DNA from 3 places in the Kocuria sp. CCUG 69068 genome. Region 2 is predicted to be linked to each of the others. Evidence: riboswitches for the same ligand, from Rfam matches in the RefSeq annotation. Region 2 holds a riboswitch; each other region holds the start of a gene.
What was found. A riboswitch is a leader RNA that binds a small molecule or an ion and turns the genes downstream of it on or off. The one in region 2 is predicted to bind cyclic di-AMP.

Region 1: linked by a shared signal. The riboswitch ahead of CRM73_RS05145 (C40 family peptidase) and the one ahead of CRM73_RS02515 (NlpC/P60 family protein) in region 2 are both predicted to bind cyclic di-AMP.
Region 3: linked by a shared signal. The riboswitch ahead of CRM73_RS16915 (C40 family peptidase) and the one ahead of CRM73_RS02515 (NlpC/P60 family protein) in region 2 are both predicted to bind cyclic di-AMP.

The regions. Positions count from the first base shown of each region.
Region 1 covers NZ_PDDL01000016.1:14,702-17,967, forward strand. Annotated here, with positions in the region: gene CRM73_RS05135 (hypothetical protein) at 353-631, shown strand; gene CRM73_RS19720 (hypothetical protein) at 628-756, shown strand; gene CRM73_RS05140 (hypothetical protein) at 872-1,036, shown strand; cyclic di-AMP (ydaO/yuaA leader) riboswitch at 1,582-1,772, shown strand; gene CRM73_RS05145 (C40 family peptidase) at 1,778-2,437, shown strand; gene CRM73_RS05150 (DUF3105 domain-containing protein) at 3,174-3,266, shown strand, end outside.
Region 2 covers NZ_PDDL01000007.1:26,660-29,925, forward strand. Annotated here, with positions in the region: gene CRM73_RS19870 (ATP-binding protein) at 1-1,419, shown strand, start outside; gene CRM73_RS02515 (NlpC/P60 family protein) at 1,495-1,995, opposite strand; cyclic di-AMP (ydaO/yuaA leader) riboswitch at 2,001-2,187, opposite strand; gene CRM73_RS02520 (TIGR03084 family metal-binding protein) at 2,742-3,266, opposite strand, start outside.
Region 3 covers NZ_PDDL01000130.1:4,135-7,400, forward strand. Annotated here, with positions in the region: gene CRM73_RS16910 (metal-dependent transcriptional regulator) at 178-864, shown strand; cyclic di-AMP (ydaO/yuaA leader) riboswitch at 1,183-1,372, shown strand; gene CRM73_RS16915 (C40 family peptidase) at 1,378-2,043, shown strand; gene CRM73_RS16920 (NlpC/P60 family protein) at 2,316-3,065, shown strand; gene CRM73_RS16925 (hypothetical protein) at 3,197-3,266, shown strand, end outside.

The sequences.
Region 1 (3,266 bases), on a different contig from region 2:
TGGGGAATCTTCACGCCATCTTGAGGAAAACTATACAAACGACTTCGAAGTCAAAGCGGGAATCCTACGCTGAGCAGGGGCCACACTGCCGTGGGTGTCCTGATGACGGGGGGTCACTTCACCCCGTGTTGGCGGGTGAGTCCATCACCGGTCACGGCGACGACGGAAAGACACCGCAACGAGAGCCCCGCAGACCGCGACATCAGGCCCTGGGAGCACGGTTGCTCCCAGCGGGAACCCGGCTTCCTCCGCTACTGTCGAGGACGACACCTCCCGGCGCCGCGGCGCGGCCTGAGCCTGACGCGGGGCTGTCCGGTGAGCCTGCCCGAGTACCCTGAGGAGCACGACCGCCGTGGAGACCGACCGGCTCAGATCGCTGTCCCCGCACGGATCCGCGGCACCACCGGCCGGACCCGACAACTTGCAGTGCTCCCGCAAGGGCTGCGGCGCGGACGCTGCGTGGCGGATCCGCTGGAACAACCCGCGCATCCACACCCCACACCACCGCAAGAGCTGGCTGGCGTGCCCCGACCACCGCGAGAACCTCGAGAGGTTCCTCCGCGCCCAGGGCTTCTGGAAGGACACCGTCCCGCTCGGCCAAGGCGGGCCCGCCGGGCAGGACCGACCGTGAGCGACGACCGGTTCCAGCTCAGCGGGAAATGGCTCGACTTCTCTCTGTGGGCCGGCGCCGCCGCGGCGGTCTCCGTGGACCTGGCCGACTGGCAGATGGACCGCAACGACCACCCCCTCGGGTAGGAGGCGGTCATTTCGCAAGGGCATGGCAGGCGTCGCCACGGCGAGGCGGATATCTTGTTGGCGTCTCGAGCGGCCGATGCCGTTGCCCGCTCGCCCCGCCGGTTGGAGGCCCCCTGTGAAGCGCACCAGCACCGCCCTCGTCCTGGGGTGCGCCCTGGTCCTGCCCGGATATACCGGCAGTATCGAGGAAGCAGCAGACGAAGCATCCTCCGGATTTCCCGTTGCCGCAAACGGAATCAACGTCTTGGAGGCGGCCGTGTCGATGCCGTCTGAACACTGACCCCCGGGCGTGCCCCTAAGGCCATGCAGTCGAATCACCTGCCGGCGAACACATCGATTCCTGTCCTGCCCTTGAGCGTGCCCGTTCTTCCTCTACACGCTGAAGGCATGAAGATTCGATGAAGAAATGTGCTTCGTTCGGATGGCGGATGGCGGATTACGGCAGATATGAGTGCGCGCTGAATTTATCCTCCCGATATTCTCCGAAGCCACCGCCCGAGAGCCTCGATCGCTTTTCTTACCCTACGCGCGTAAACCGCCCACCGCAGCCACCGGCGGTCTCCCAGTGCTGACAGGCCGCCGCAGGCGTGCCGAGGGTGTGCATCTTCGGGCCCACCAGGGACTCTCCCCGGCCACGCCCCCGCTAACGGTGAACACCCTGACGTTCCCGCTCGAAACGAAGCTCCGCTGGGTCGGGAACACGGTGCTGAGCACCCTCGGCAACCAAGGCGACCACCCGATCAGCGGCCGTGACCAAAACGTGACATTAGGGGGTGGGCCCTGTATCGTCCTCCGCGTGCCGAGAGCTGATCTTCTTGGCGCCCCCGTGGCACATCGCCGAGTTCTGCCGGTGCCCGGGGTTCCTGAAGAGAAATCGCTTGGCAGAAGCGGGGGAACCATTACCGGTCCCGGTGTACCGGGGCCTTGGGGTTAAGCCGTGCAGAGCGCGTGCGTTCTGCGGCCGGGTGTCTCCCACCCGCATCCGACAGCTCACCTCGTAGGCAAAGGGAGGAATCCACCCATGTCGCTTTTCACGCAGAACACTGCCCGCCACCGCGCCGAGACCTCCTCGCGCGCCGTGCGCACCACCACCGTCGTCGCCGCCGCCGGCGCAGCACTGGTGGGCTCCATCGCTCCGGCCCAGGCCTACGCCGAGATCCCCGCCGCCTCCGGGTCCTCCTATGCGGCTCCGGCCTCGGCGATGGCCGATCTGGCCTCCTACACCTACCAGGCCCCGGTCGCCGCGCAGCCCGCCGCCCCCGCCGACCAGGCCCCGGCCCCGCAGCAGAGCGCCGCCACCTCGAGCGTGAGCCCGCAGTCCACCGCCACCACCGAACTCGCCCCGGCCGCCGGCGGCATCGTGGGCACGGCCATGCAGGGTGTGGGCACCGGCTACGTCTGGGGCGGGACCTCCTTCGGGGCCTGGGACTGCTCCGGATTCACCGGCTGGGTCTACGCCCAGAACGGCATCGACATCCCCCGCACCAGCTCCCAGCAGATCGCCGCGGCCACCCCGACCGCCACCCCGCAGCCCGGTGACCTGGTGTCCCAGAACGGTGGCAACCACATCGGCATCTACATCGGTGGCGGCAAGATGGTCTCTGCGTTGAACCCGACCCAGGGCACCTTCGTCCACTCCGTCAACGCCATGCCCGTCGACGGGTACTACACCTACCGCTGAGCCGGACTCGCTGCTGCGGTGCCCCACATGGTCACCGCAGCAGATCCCCGGACCGCTCTCACCCGGGGCCGGACCGCCTCTACCTCACGCGCACCTGCTGCGCCCTTCACCTGCTGCGGGAGTGCTCCTCTCCGAAAGCACCCCCGTCGGACATCGGTCGTTTCGGTGACACCGTCCGGGATCAGGCCTGCACTGGGGCGGTGAGTGATGCGCTGGGCGCGGCCTGAACCAGTTTCCGCGGCTAACCGGCCGACCACTTGAGTCCGGCGCCCGCGTCTCCACCGTCCAGACCCAGACCGATGTCCTCGTCGACTGCTCCCCGGGGGCGCCCACATCGGGGTCCATCCCGGCGGCGGCGAGGCCGTGCACGGCGGCCGGAACGGCCACCAGGCGGTCCTCGACAGCGTCAACGTCGGCTCCGGGCCGGTCCAGGTTTGCCTACGCTGAGCCGGTTCAGGCATCACATACTCCGGGTGCGTCCTCTTTGAACGACCAGCAAGGAGTGCGCACCCGGTCCTCACATCCCGCCCCAGGCCTGGATCTTCTGCGTCGTCGCCGTTAGCCACCGAGGACGCGCCTCTCCTGCGCTCGAGGATGCACACTCGCCGACATGTCCAGGAGTGGATGGTGGACGATCTTCCGAAGAAGGCCTTGCAGGAAAGGCTCAGCGCAGTGAGCTACTGTCCTGCCCGTTCATGAGGAGCAAGACCCTTTTTGGGCCTTTCAAGGAGGACGCATGGCTGGCGGTACGGACCCGGAGCGGGCGCGGCAGCAACGTGCTGCGCTGCTGGATCAGCACTGGGCGGCCGATGCCCGGGCCACCCGCAGG
Region 2 (3,266 bases):
TACCTCCGCGTGGGCGACGGTGATCGGAAACTGACCCAGTACGAGGTCACTCAGCTTCTCGCCAACCAGGGCCAACCCACCGATGATCAGCAGCCGGTCAGGGAGGCCGCGCTCGCTGACCTCGACCCCCAAGCGGTCTCCGCGCTGCTCACCCGCGTGCGGGAGCGCTCCCCTCGGGCCTTCGCCGGAGTGTCCGACGACGTCGCTCTCACCCGCCTGGGCGTACTGGTGCGGGACGGTGAGAACCTCGTTCCGTCACTGGCGGGCCTGCTGTGCCTGGGCATCTACCCGCAGCAGTTCTTCCCGCAGCTCAACGTCACCTTCGTGGCGCTGCCGGGAACCACCATGGGCGAAACCACCCAGGACGGACGACGGTTTCTCGACAACCAGACCGTCGACGGTCCGCTGCCGGTCATGGTGCAGGACGCAGTGGCCGCGGTGGAGCGCAATATGCTGCGTGGCGCCGTCATCCAGGGGGCTGGACGGTCGGACCGATACGAGTACCCGCTCGAAGCCGTGCGCGAGCTCGTGGTCAACGCCCTGATGCACCGGGACTACGGGCCCTTGGCCAGGGGGACCCAAGTGCAGATCGAGCTCTATGCAGATCGGCTCGTCGTCAAGAACCCGGGTTCGCTTTACGGCGGCGTCGAGGTCGGGGGGCTCGGCGCGGATGAGATCACGTCCTCGCGCAACGGTCTGCTTGCTCGTCTGCTCTCCGACGTCGAACTCCCGGGCCGGCGCGAGGTGGTCTGCGAGAACAGGGGGTCGGGCATTCCCCGGATCATGGCGACGCTGCGCGCTGCAGGCATGACCCCGCCCGAGTTCGAGGCCACGCTGAGCCACGTCAAGGTCACCGTTCCCCGGCATGCCCTTCTCGACACCGACACCGTGGAATGGATCGCCTCCCTGGGCGTCACCGGCCTCACCGATGCCCAGCACATGGCCCTGGCGATGCTCCACCACGGCACCGAGGTGTCCAACGAGCGGTTGCGCAGTTGGGGACTCGACAGCCGGGAAGCCACCGCGGCACTCACCGACCTCGTGGACCGGGGGCTGGCCGAGCGTTCTGGCGGGAGACGTTATGCCCGGTATCAGCTCTCACCGGACGTCGCGCTGTCTTCCCGAGTGGCCGGGCCCGATGTCGACCCATCGAGCCCACCCGAAAGGTCGGCGCCTCGACCCGGCGGGACGATCGTCCTGGACGAAGACTTGGAGTCCGTGTTGCGTGCTGTGGGTGCGGAGGGCCTGGATGCCACGCGACCGGTGGCCGCCCACCTGGGATGGACCTACAGCCGGACGCTGAGCCGGATCAACGAGCTCATCGGCCGTGGCATGCTCGAGGCTACGGCTCCTCCCACCAGTCGCAAGCGCCGGTACAGGGTCACGGCTGAAGGTGTTCGACGCCTTTCGGTGTCCTGAGGCGCCCCGTAACGAGACTCGGGTGTGCGGTTCCCGTCGGGACGGGAACCGCACACCCGCATCCTGCGTGGAGTGTCAGCGCACTCGGATGTAGACGGGACCGGAGCCGACGTTGACGGTCTGGATGACCGTCTGGTTGCCGTTCCAGCCGCCATGGACGGCCTTGCCGCCGCCGATGTACACGGCGATGTGGGCGAAGCCCATGCCGCCGTTGGCGTAGTAGACCAGGTCGCCGGGCTGGGCCTGGGCGGCGGAGACCCGGGTGCCGAGCTTCAGATAGGAGGCCGGCCACCCGTGGTGGTTGATCCCGGCCGCGCGCAGGGACTTGGTGACCAGGGCGGTGCAGTCCTGGCCCACGCCGAGCTGGTTCTTGGCGGCGGCGGCGATGGTCGCGGCCTTGCCGGACTGGGACTGGATGCTGACGAGCTGCTGGGGGGCTGCGGCGGGGGCGGCCTGGGCGGGGGCCACGCTGCTGAGCGCCAGGGCGCCGCCGGCGACCGTCAGGATCGCGGTGCGTCCGAGGCGGAACGAGCTCTGGGCGCGGTGGCGGGGCATGCGGGACTGGAAAACGGGCATGAGTGATGTCCTCCCTCTTGCCTGCGAGGTGAGCTGTCGGATGCGGGTGGGAGACACCCGGTCGTCAGGATGGGGGCCCTGACGACTTAACCCCTAGGTCCCGGGGGAGGGACCGTTCATGGTTCCCCCGCTTCTGCCGAGCGATGTGTTCTGGGGGCCCCGGGCACCGGCAGAATTCGGCGATGTGCACGGGGATACCGATCGGTGAGGCGACCGGCACGGAGAGAACACTAATTGAAAGATAACGGAAAAGTCTCGCTTTGATCACGGGCGTGTCTCGGCTTCTGTGACGGCCGGGCAATGCGCCTCCGCACTCAGGCGAAGTGGTTCGGTGAGGGGCGCCGATGGAGATCTCCGGGGAGGCTCAGTTCGAGACGAAAGTAGTCTTGACCTGGGGCTCTGCCCGGGTCGTCTCGACGGGCGAGCATGCCCTGCCCTGGAGTCGAGGTCCGGGTGGCGCCACCCGTGTCATGGCGCGACCGTTTGCCGGGAAAGCTCGACGGGACCTTTGATCGTCGACGTAAGCGGTCCCTTTTCTACGGGGCGGAAAGAACGATTTCTTTAGTGCGTCTCAGGGTCCAGTCAAGAATTCACGAAAAGAAAGCGTTGCATTCGTGATGATGGTTCGCCGTGGGCCAACTTTCTTCACGGACGCGTCCGGGGTGCGTGCTCTGCATTCTGTGCCACGTTGGCATCGGGGCGGCGCTCGAAGAGCCTTCCCGCACGTGTGCCCAATCCTCACCTGCCTACGACAGCGGGGGTCGCCCCGGACCCGGCCGGCCGGCGAAGGCCTGGACGATGTCGAGCCAGGCGTCGGCGTCGGGGCCCTCCGCGACGAGGCTCCCGTCCTGGCGGTGCCGGCGCCGGGTGGCGAGCAGCGCGAAGTCCAGGGCCGGGCCGTGGACGCGCTGACCGGCCTCGGCCGATCCCCAGGTCCAGGTCTCGTCCTCGTGGGTGAGCTCGACGCGGAACGGCTCCGCGGGCGGGGCCAGCCGGCGCTGCCGGAAGGCGTAGTCGCGGGTGGCCACGCCCAGATGGGCGACGTGCCGCAGCCGGTGCGAGGCGACCGGGGGAACCCCGAGGGCGTCGCGGACGTCCTGGCCGTGGGCGAAGGTCTCCATGATGCGGGCGCTGGTCATCATGGGCGCTCGCATGGGCGGGCCGATCCACGGGATGCGCTCGCCCTCCGGCACGGCGGCGAGCCGCTCGAGCACGCGGCGCCGGCTGTCCTGCCAGGACGCCAGGATCTCGGCAGGGGGCCGTGCCGCGCT
Region 3 (3,266 bases), on a different contig from region 2:
CGGAGGCCGCTCGCGCCGTTCGCGACTCGGCCCATTCTGCCCCACCCGCGGACGGCGGGCCCCGCGGGCGCCTCCTCCCTCCGGGCGGCCGGAGGGCTCGCGCACTAAGCTCGTGCGGGAAGACCGGACCGGGCGGGATCCCCGGGCCGGGACGGCCGGACGAAGGATGACTGAGGCATGAGCGACCTGATCGACACCACGGAGATGTACCTGCGGACCGTCCTCGAGCTCGAGGAGGAGGGGATCACGCCGATGCGGGCGCGGATCGTCGAGCGCCTCGACCACTCCGGGCCCACGGTCTCGCAGACGGTGTCCAGGATGGAGCGGGACGGGCTGCTGACGGTGGGCCAGGACCGGTCGCTGCTGCTCACCCCTGCCGGCCGTGAGCGTGCGGTGCAGGTGATGCGCAAGCACCGGCTGGCGGAGCGGCTGCTCGCCGACGTCATCGGCTTGGACCTCGCCCAGGTGCACGACGAGGCGTGCCGGTGGGAGCACGTGATGAGCGAGCAGGTCGAGCGGCGGCTCGTGGACCTGCTGCACAGCCCCCGGTACTCGCCGTACGGCACGCCGATCCCCGGTCTGGCCGCCCTCGGGGTCGAAGAGAGCCCCGCAGCGGCGCACCCCTCCCTGCTCGACGCCGCCCGCCACGACCCGGACGGGTCGCACACCGTGGCGCTGCTGCCGGAGGTGGTCCAGGCGGACGCGGACCTCCTGGGCGTGCTGAGCGACGTGGGAGTGCTCACCGGGGCGGAGGTCACGGCCCGGGTGGACGGTCAGATCGTGCGCATCGAGGTGGCGGCCACGGGGCGGTCCGCGGAGATCGACCTGCGCACCGCCGCGGCCATCCGCGTCCTCGCTCCCTGAGGCGCCGCCGTCTCCCGGAGCGGGGCGGCGAACGGTTCTTCCCGGGTGTGGGGACGTTCACAAGCCACTTTCGGCCAGTCCGGCCCGAGCCGGACCCCGGAGGCGCGGCTTCCCTGGTGACAGGCGGATTCCCAGGGCGCTCGAAGACACTGCACAGCTCGTCACAGGTGCGAATTGATTCGACCTTTCCTCTCAATAGCTACTCATTGAGACCCGCAGCGTTGTCCGGCTGTTATCTGTCGTGATCAAAACGTGACACTTCCGTAATCTGTCATGTACTGTTCAACGCGTGCCGATCACTGGTCGGATCGGCGCCCTCGGAGCACATCGCCGAATTCTGCCGGTGCCCGTGGCCTCTACACAGAAACTGCTTGGCAGAAGCGGGGGAACCACTTTCGGTCCCGGTGATCCGGGTCCTTGGGGTTAAGTCGTCAGAGCGCGTGCGTTCTGCGGCCGGGTGTCTCCCACCCGAATCCGACAGCTCACCTCGTAGGCAAAGGGAGGAACTCAACCATGTCGCTTTTCACGCTGAACGCTGCCCGCCACCGTGCCGAGACCACCTCGCACGTCGTGCGCAACACCACCATCGCCGCCGCTGCCGGCGCCGCGATGATCGGCTCCGTCGCCCCGGCCCAGGCCTTCGCCCAGGCTCCCGTCGAGACCGGCGCGGCCTACTCGGCCCCGGCCTCCGCCTCGCTGGCCGAGTACTCCTCGTACACCTACCAGGCCCCGGTCGCCGCGCAGCCCGCCGCTCCCGCCTACGAGGCCCCGGCCCCGGCCCCGCAGCAGACCGCCGCCACCTCGAGCGTCACCCCGCAGTCCACCGCCACCACCGAGATCGCCCCGGCCGCCGGCGGCGTCGTGGGCACCGCGATGTCCGCGCAGGGTGCGGGCTACGTCTACGGCGGCACCGCCTACGGCGCCTGGGACTGCTCCGGCTTCACCCAGTGGGTCTTCGCCCAGAACGGCATCGACCTGCCCCGGACCACCTGGTCCCAGTTCGCGGCGGGCACCCCCACCGCCAACCCGCAGCCCGGTGACCTCGTCTCGCAGAACGGCGGCGCCCACGTGGGCATCTACATCGGCGGCGGCAAGATGATCTCCGCCCTCAACCCGACCCAGGGCACCCAGGTCCACTCCGTCAACGCCATGCAGCTGGACGGCTACTACACCTTCTGATCCGGTCCGCCGCCCGCGACGACCCCGCTCGTCGCGGGCGGCACCCGATCACCCCCCCACCCCGCACGCCGAGAACCGCTCTCCCGGTTCCCGGCGGTGCCTGCTGTCCGACCGGACGGCGCCCCCTCCTCCGCTCGCCGGCCGTCGTTCCCGATCCCGGAACGCACCCCTGCCGGACACCGGCCCACCCCGCGCACTGCCCGGGGCGATCCGTGCTGTCACCCGCGCCCTCCGGCAGGCCCGGCTCCGAAAGAAAGTCGTCTGAACTCCTCATGACCCGTGATCTGACCTCCTCGAACGGCATCGGCTCGCTCTTCTCCGGCAAGGCCCGCACCGTGGCCGCCGTGGCCGCCTTCTCCGGGCTGGCCCTCGCCACCACCGTCTCCGTGCAGGCCGCTCCGGCCCAGGACGCCTCCGCCGACGCCCCGCTGTCCGCCGTGGCCGCGGCCACCCCCGCCGCGGCGCCCGCCGTGTCCCTCGAGCCCGTCGCCCACGTGCAGAAGGTCGAGTCCGACCGGAAGTCCGAGAAGAAGGTCGAGAAGAAGGCCGAGCGGCAGAAGGTCGAGACCCCGGTCGTCGCGGCTCCCGCCGTGGCCGCTCCGGCCCCGAAGCCCGCCGCCGCGCCCGCCCCGAAGCCGGCCGTGCAGGCCGCTCCGGCCGCCCAGCGCACCGTCACCCCGCAGAGCTCGGCCTCCGGCAAGGGCGCGACCATCTCCTCCGCCGCCATGGGCCAGCTCGGCGTGGGCCAGGACTGCACCGCGCTCGTCACCAACGCGCTGCGCGCCGCCGGCATCAACCACCACGGCTGGCCGGCCTCCTACCTGAGCCTCGGCACGCAGGTCTCCGCCGGCCAGGCGCAGCCGGGCGACCTCGTCTACTACGCCGACGGCGGCATGGGTGCGGCCCACATCGGCGTCTACATCGGTGGCGGCAAGGCCGTCCACGGCGGCTGGAACGGCGGCACGACCGTCATCGACAGCGTCAACGTGGGCTCCGGCCCCGTCTACGTCCGCGTGCGCTGACCGCACGCGAGAGCACCGCTTCGGGTGCGCGGTTCCTGGTCGGCCAGACGGGAACCGCGCACCCGCTGTCATCCCGGCGCCCACCGCGCCGGCCACCCCGGCGCCCCGGCGGCGGCCGATAGACTGGCCCCATGTCCACCGACTACAGCCGCAACGCCCGCACGAGCCTGGACCGCGAGTACGCCTACATGGCCTACGGCA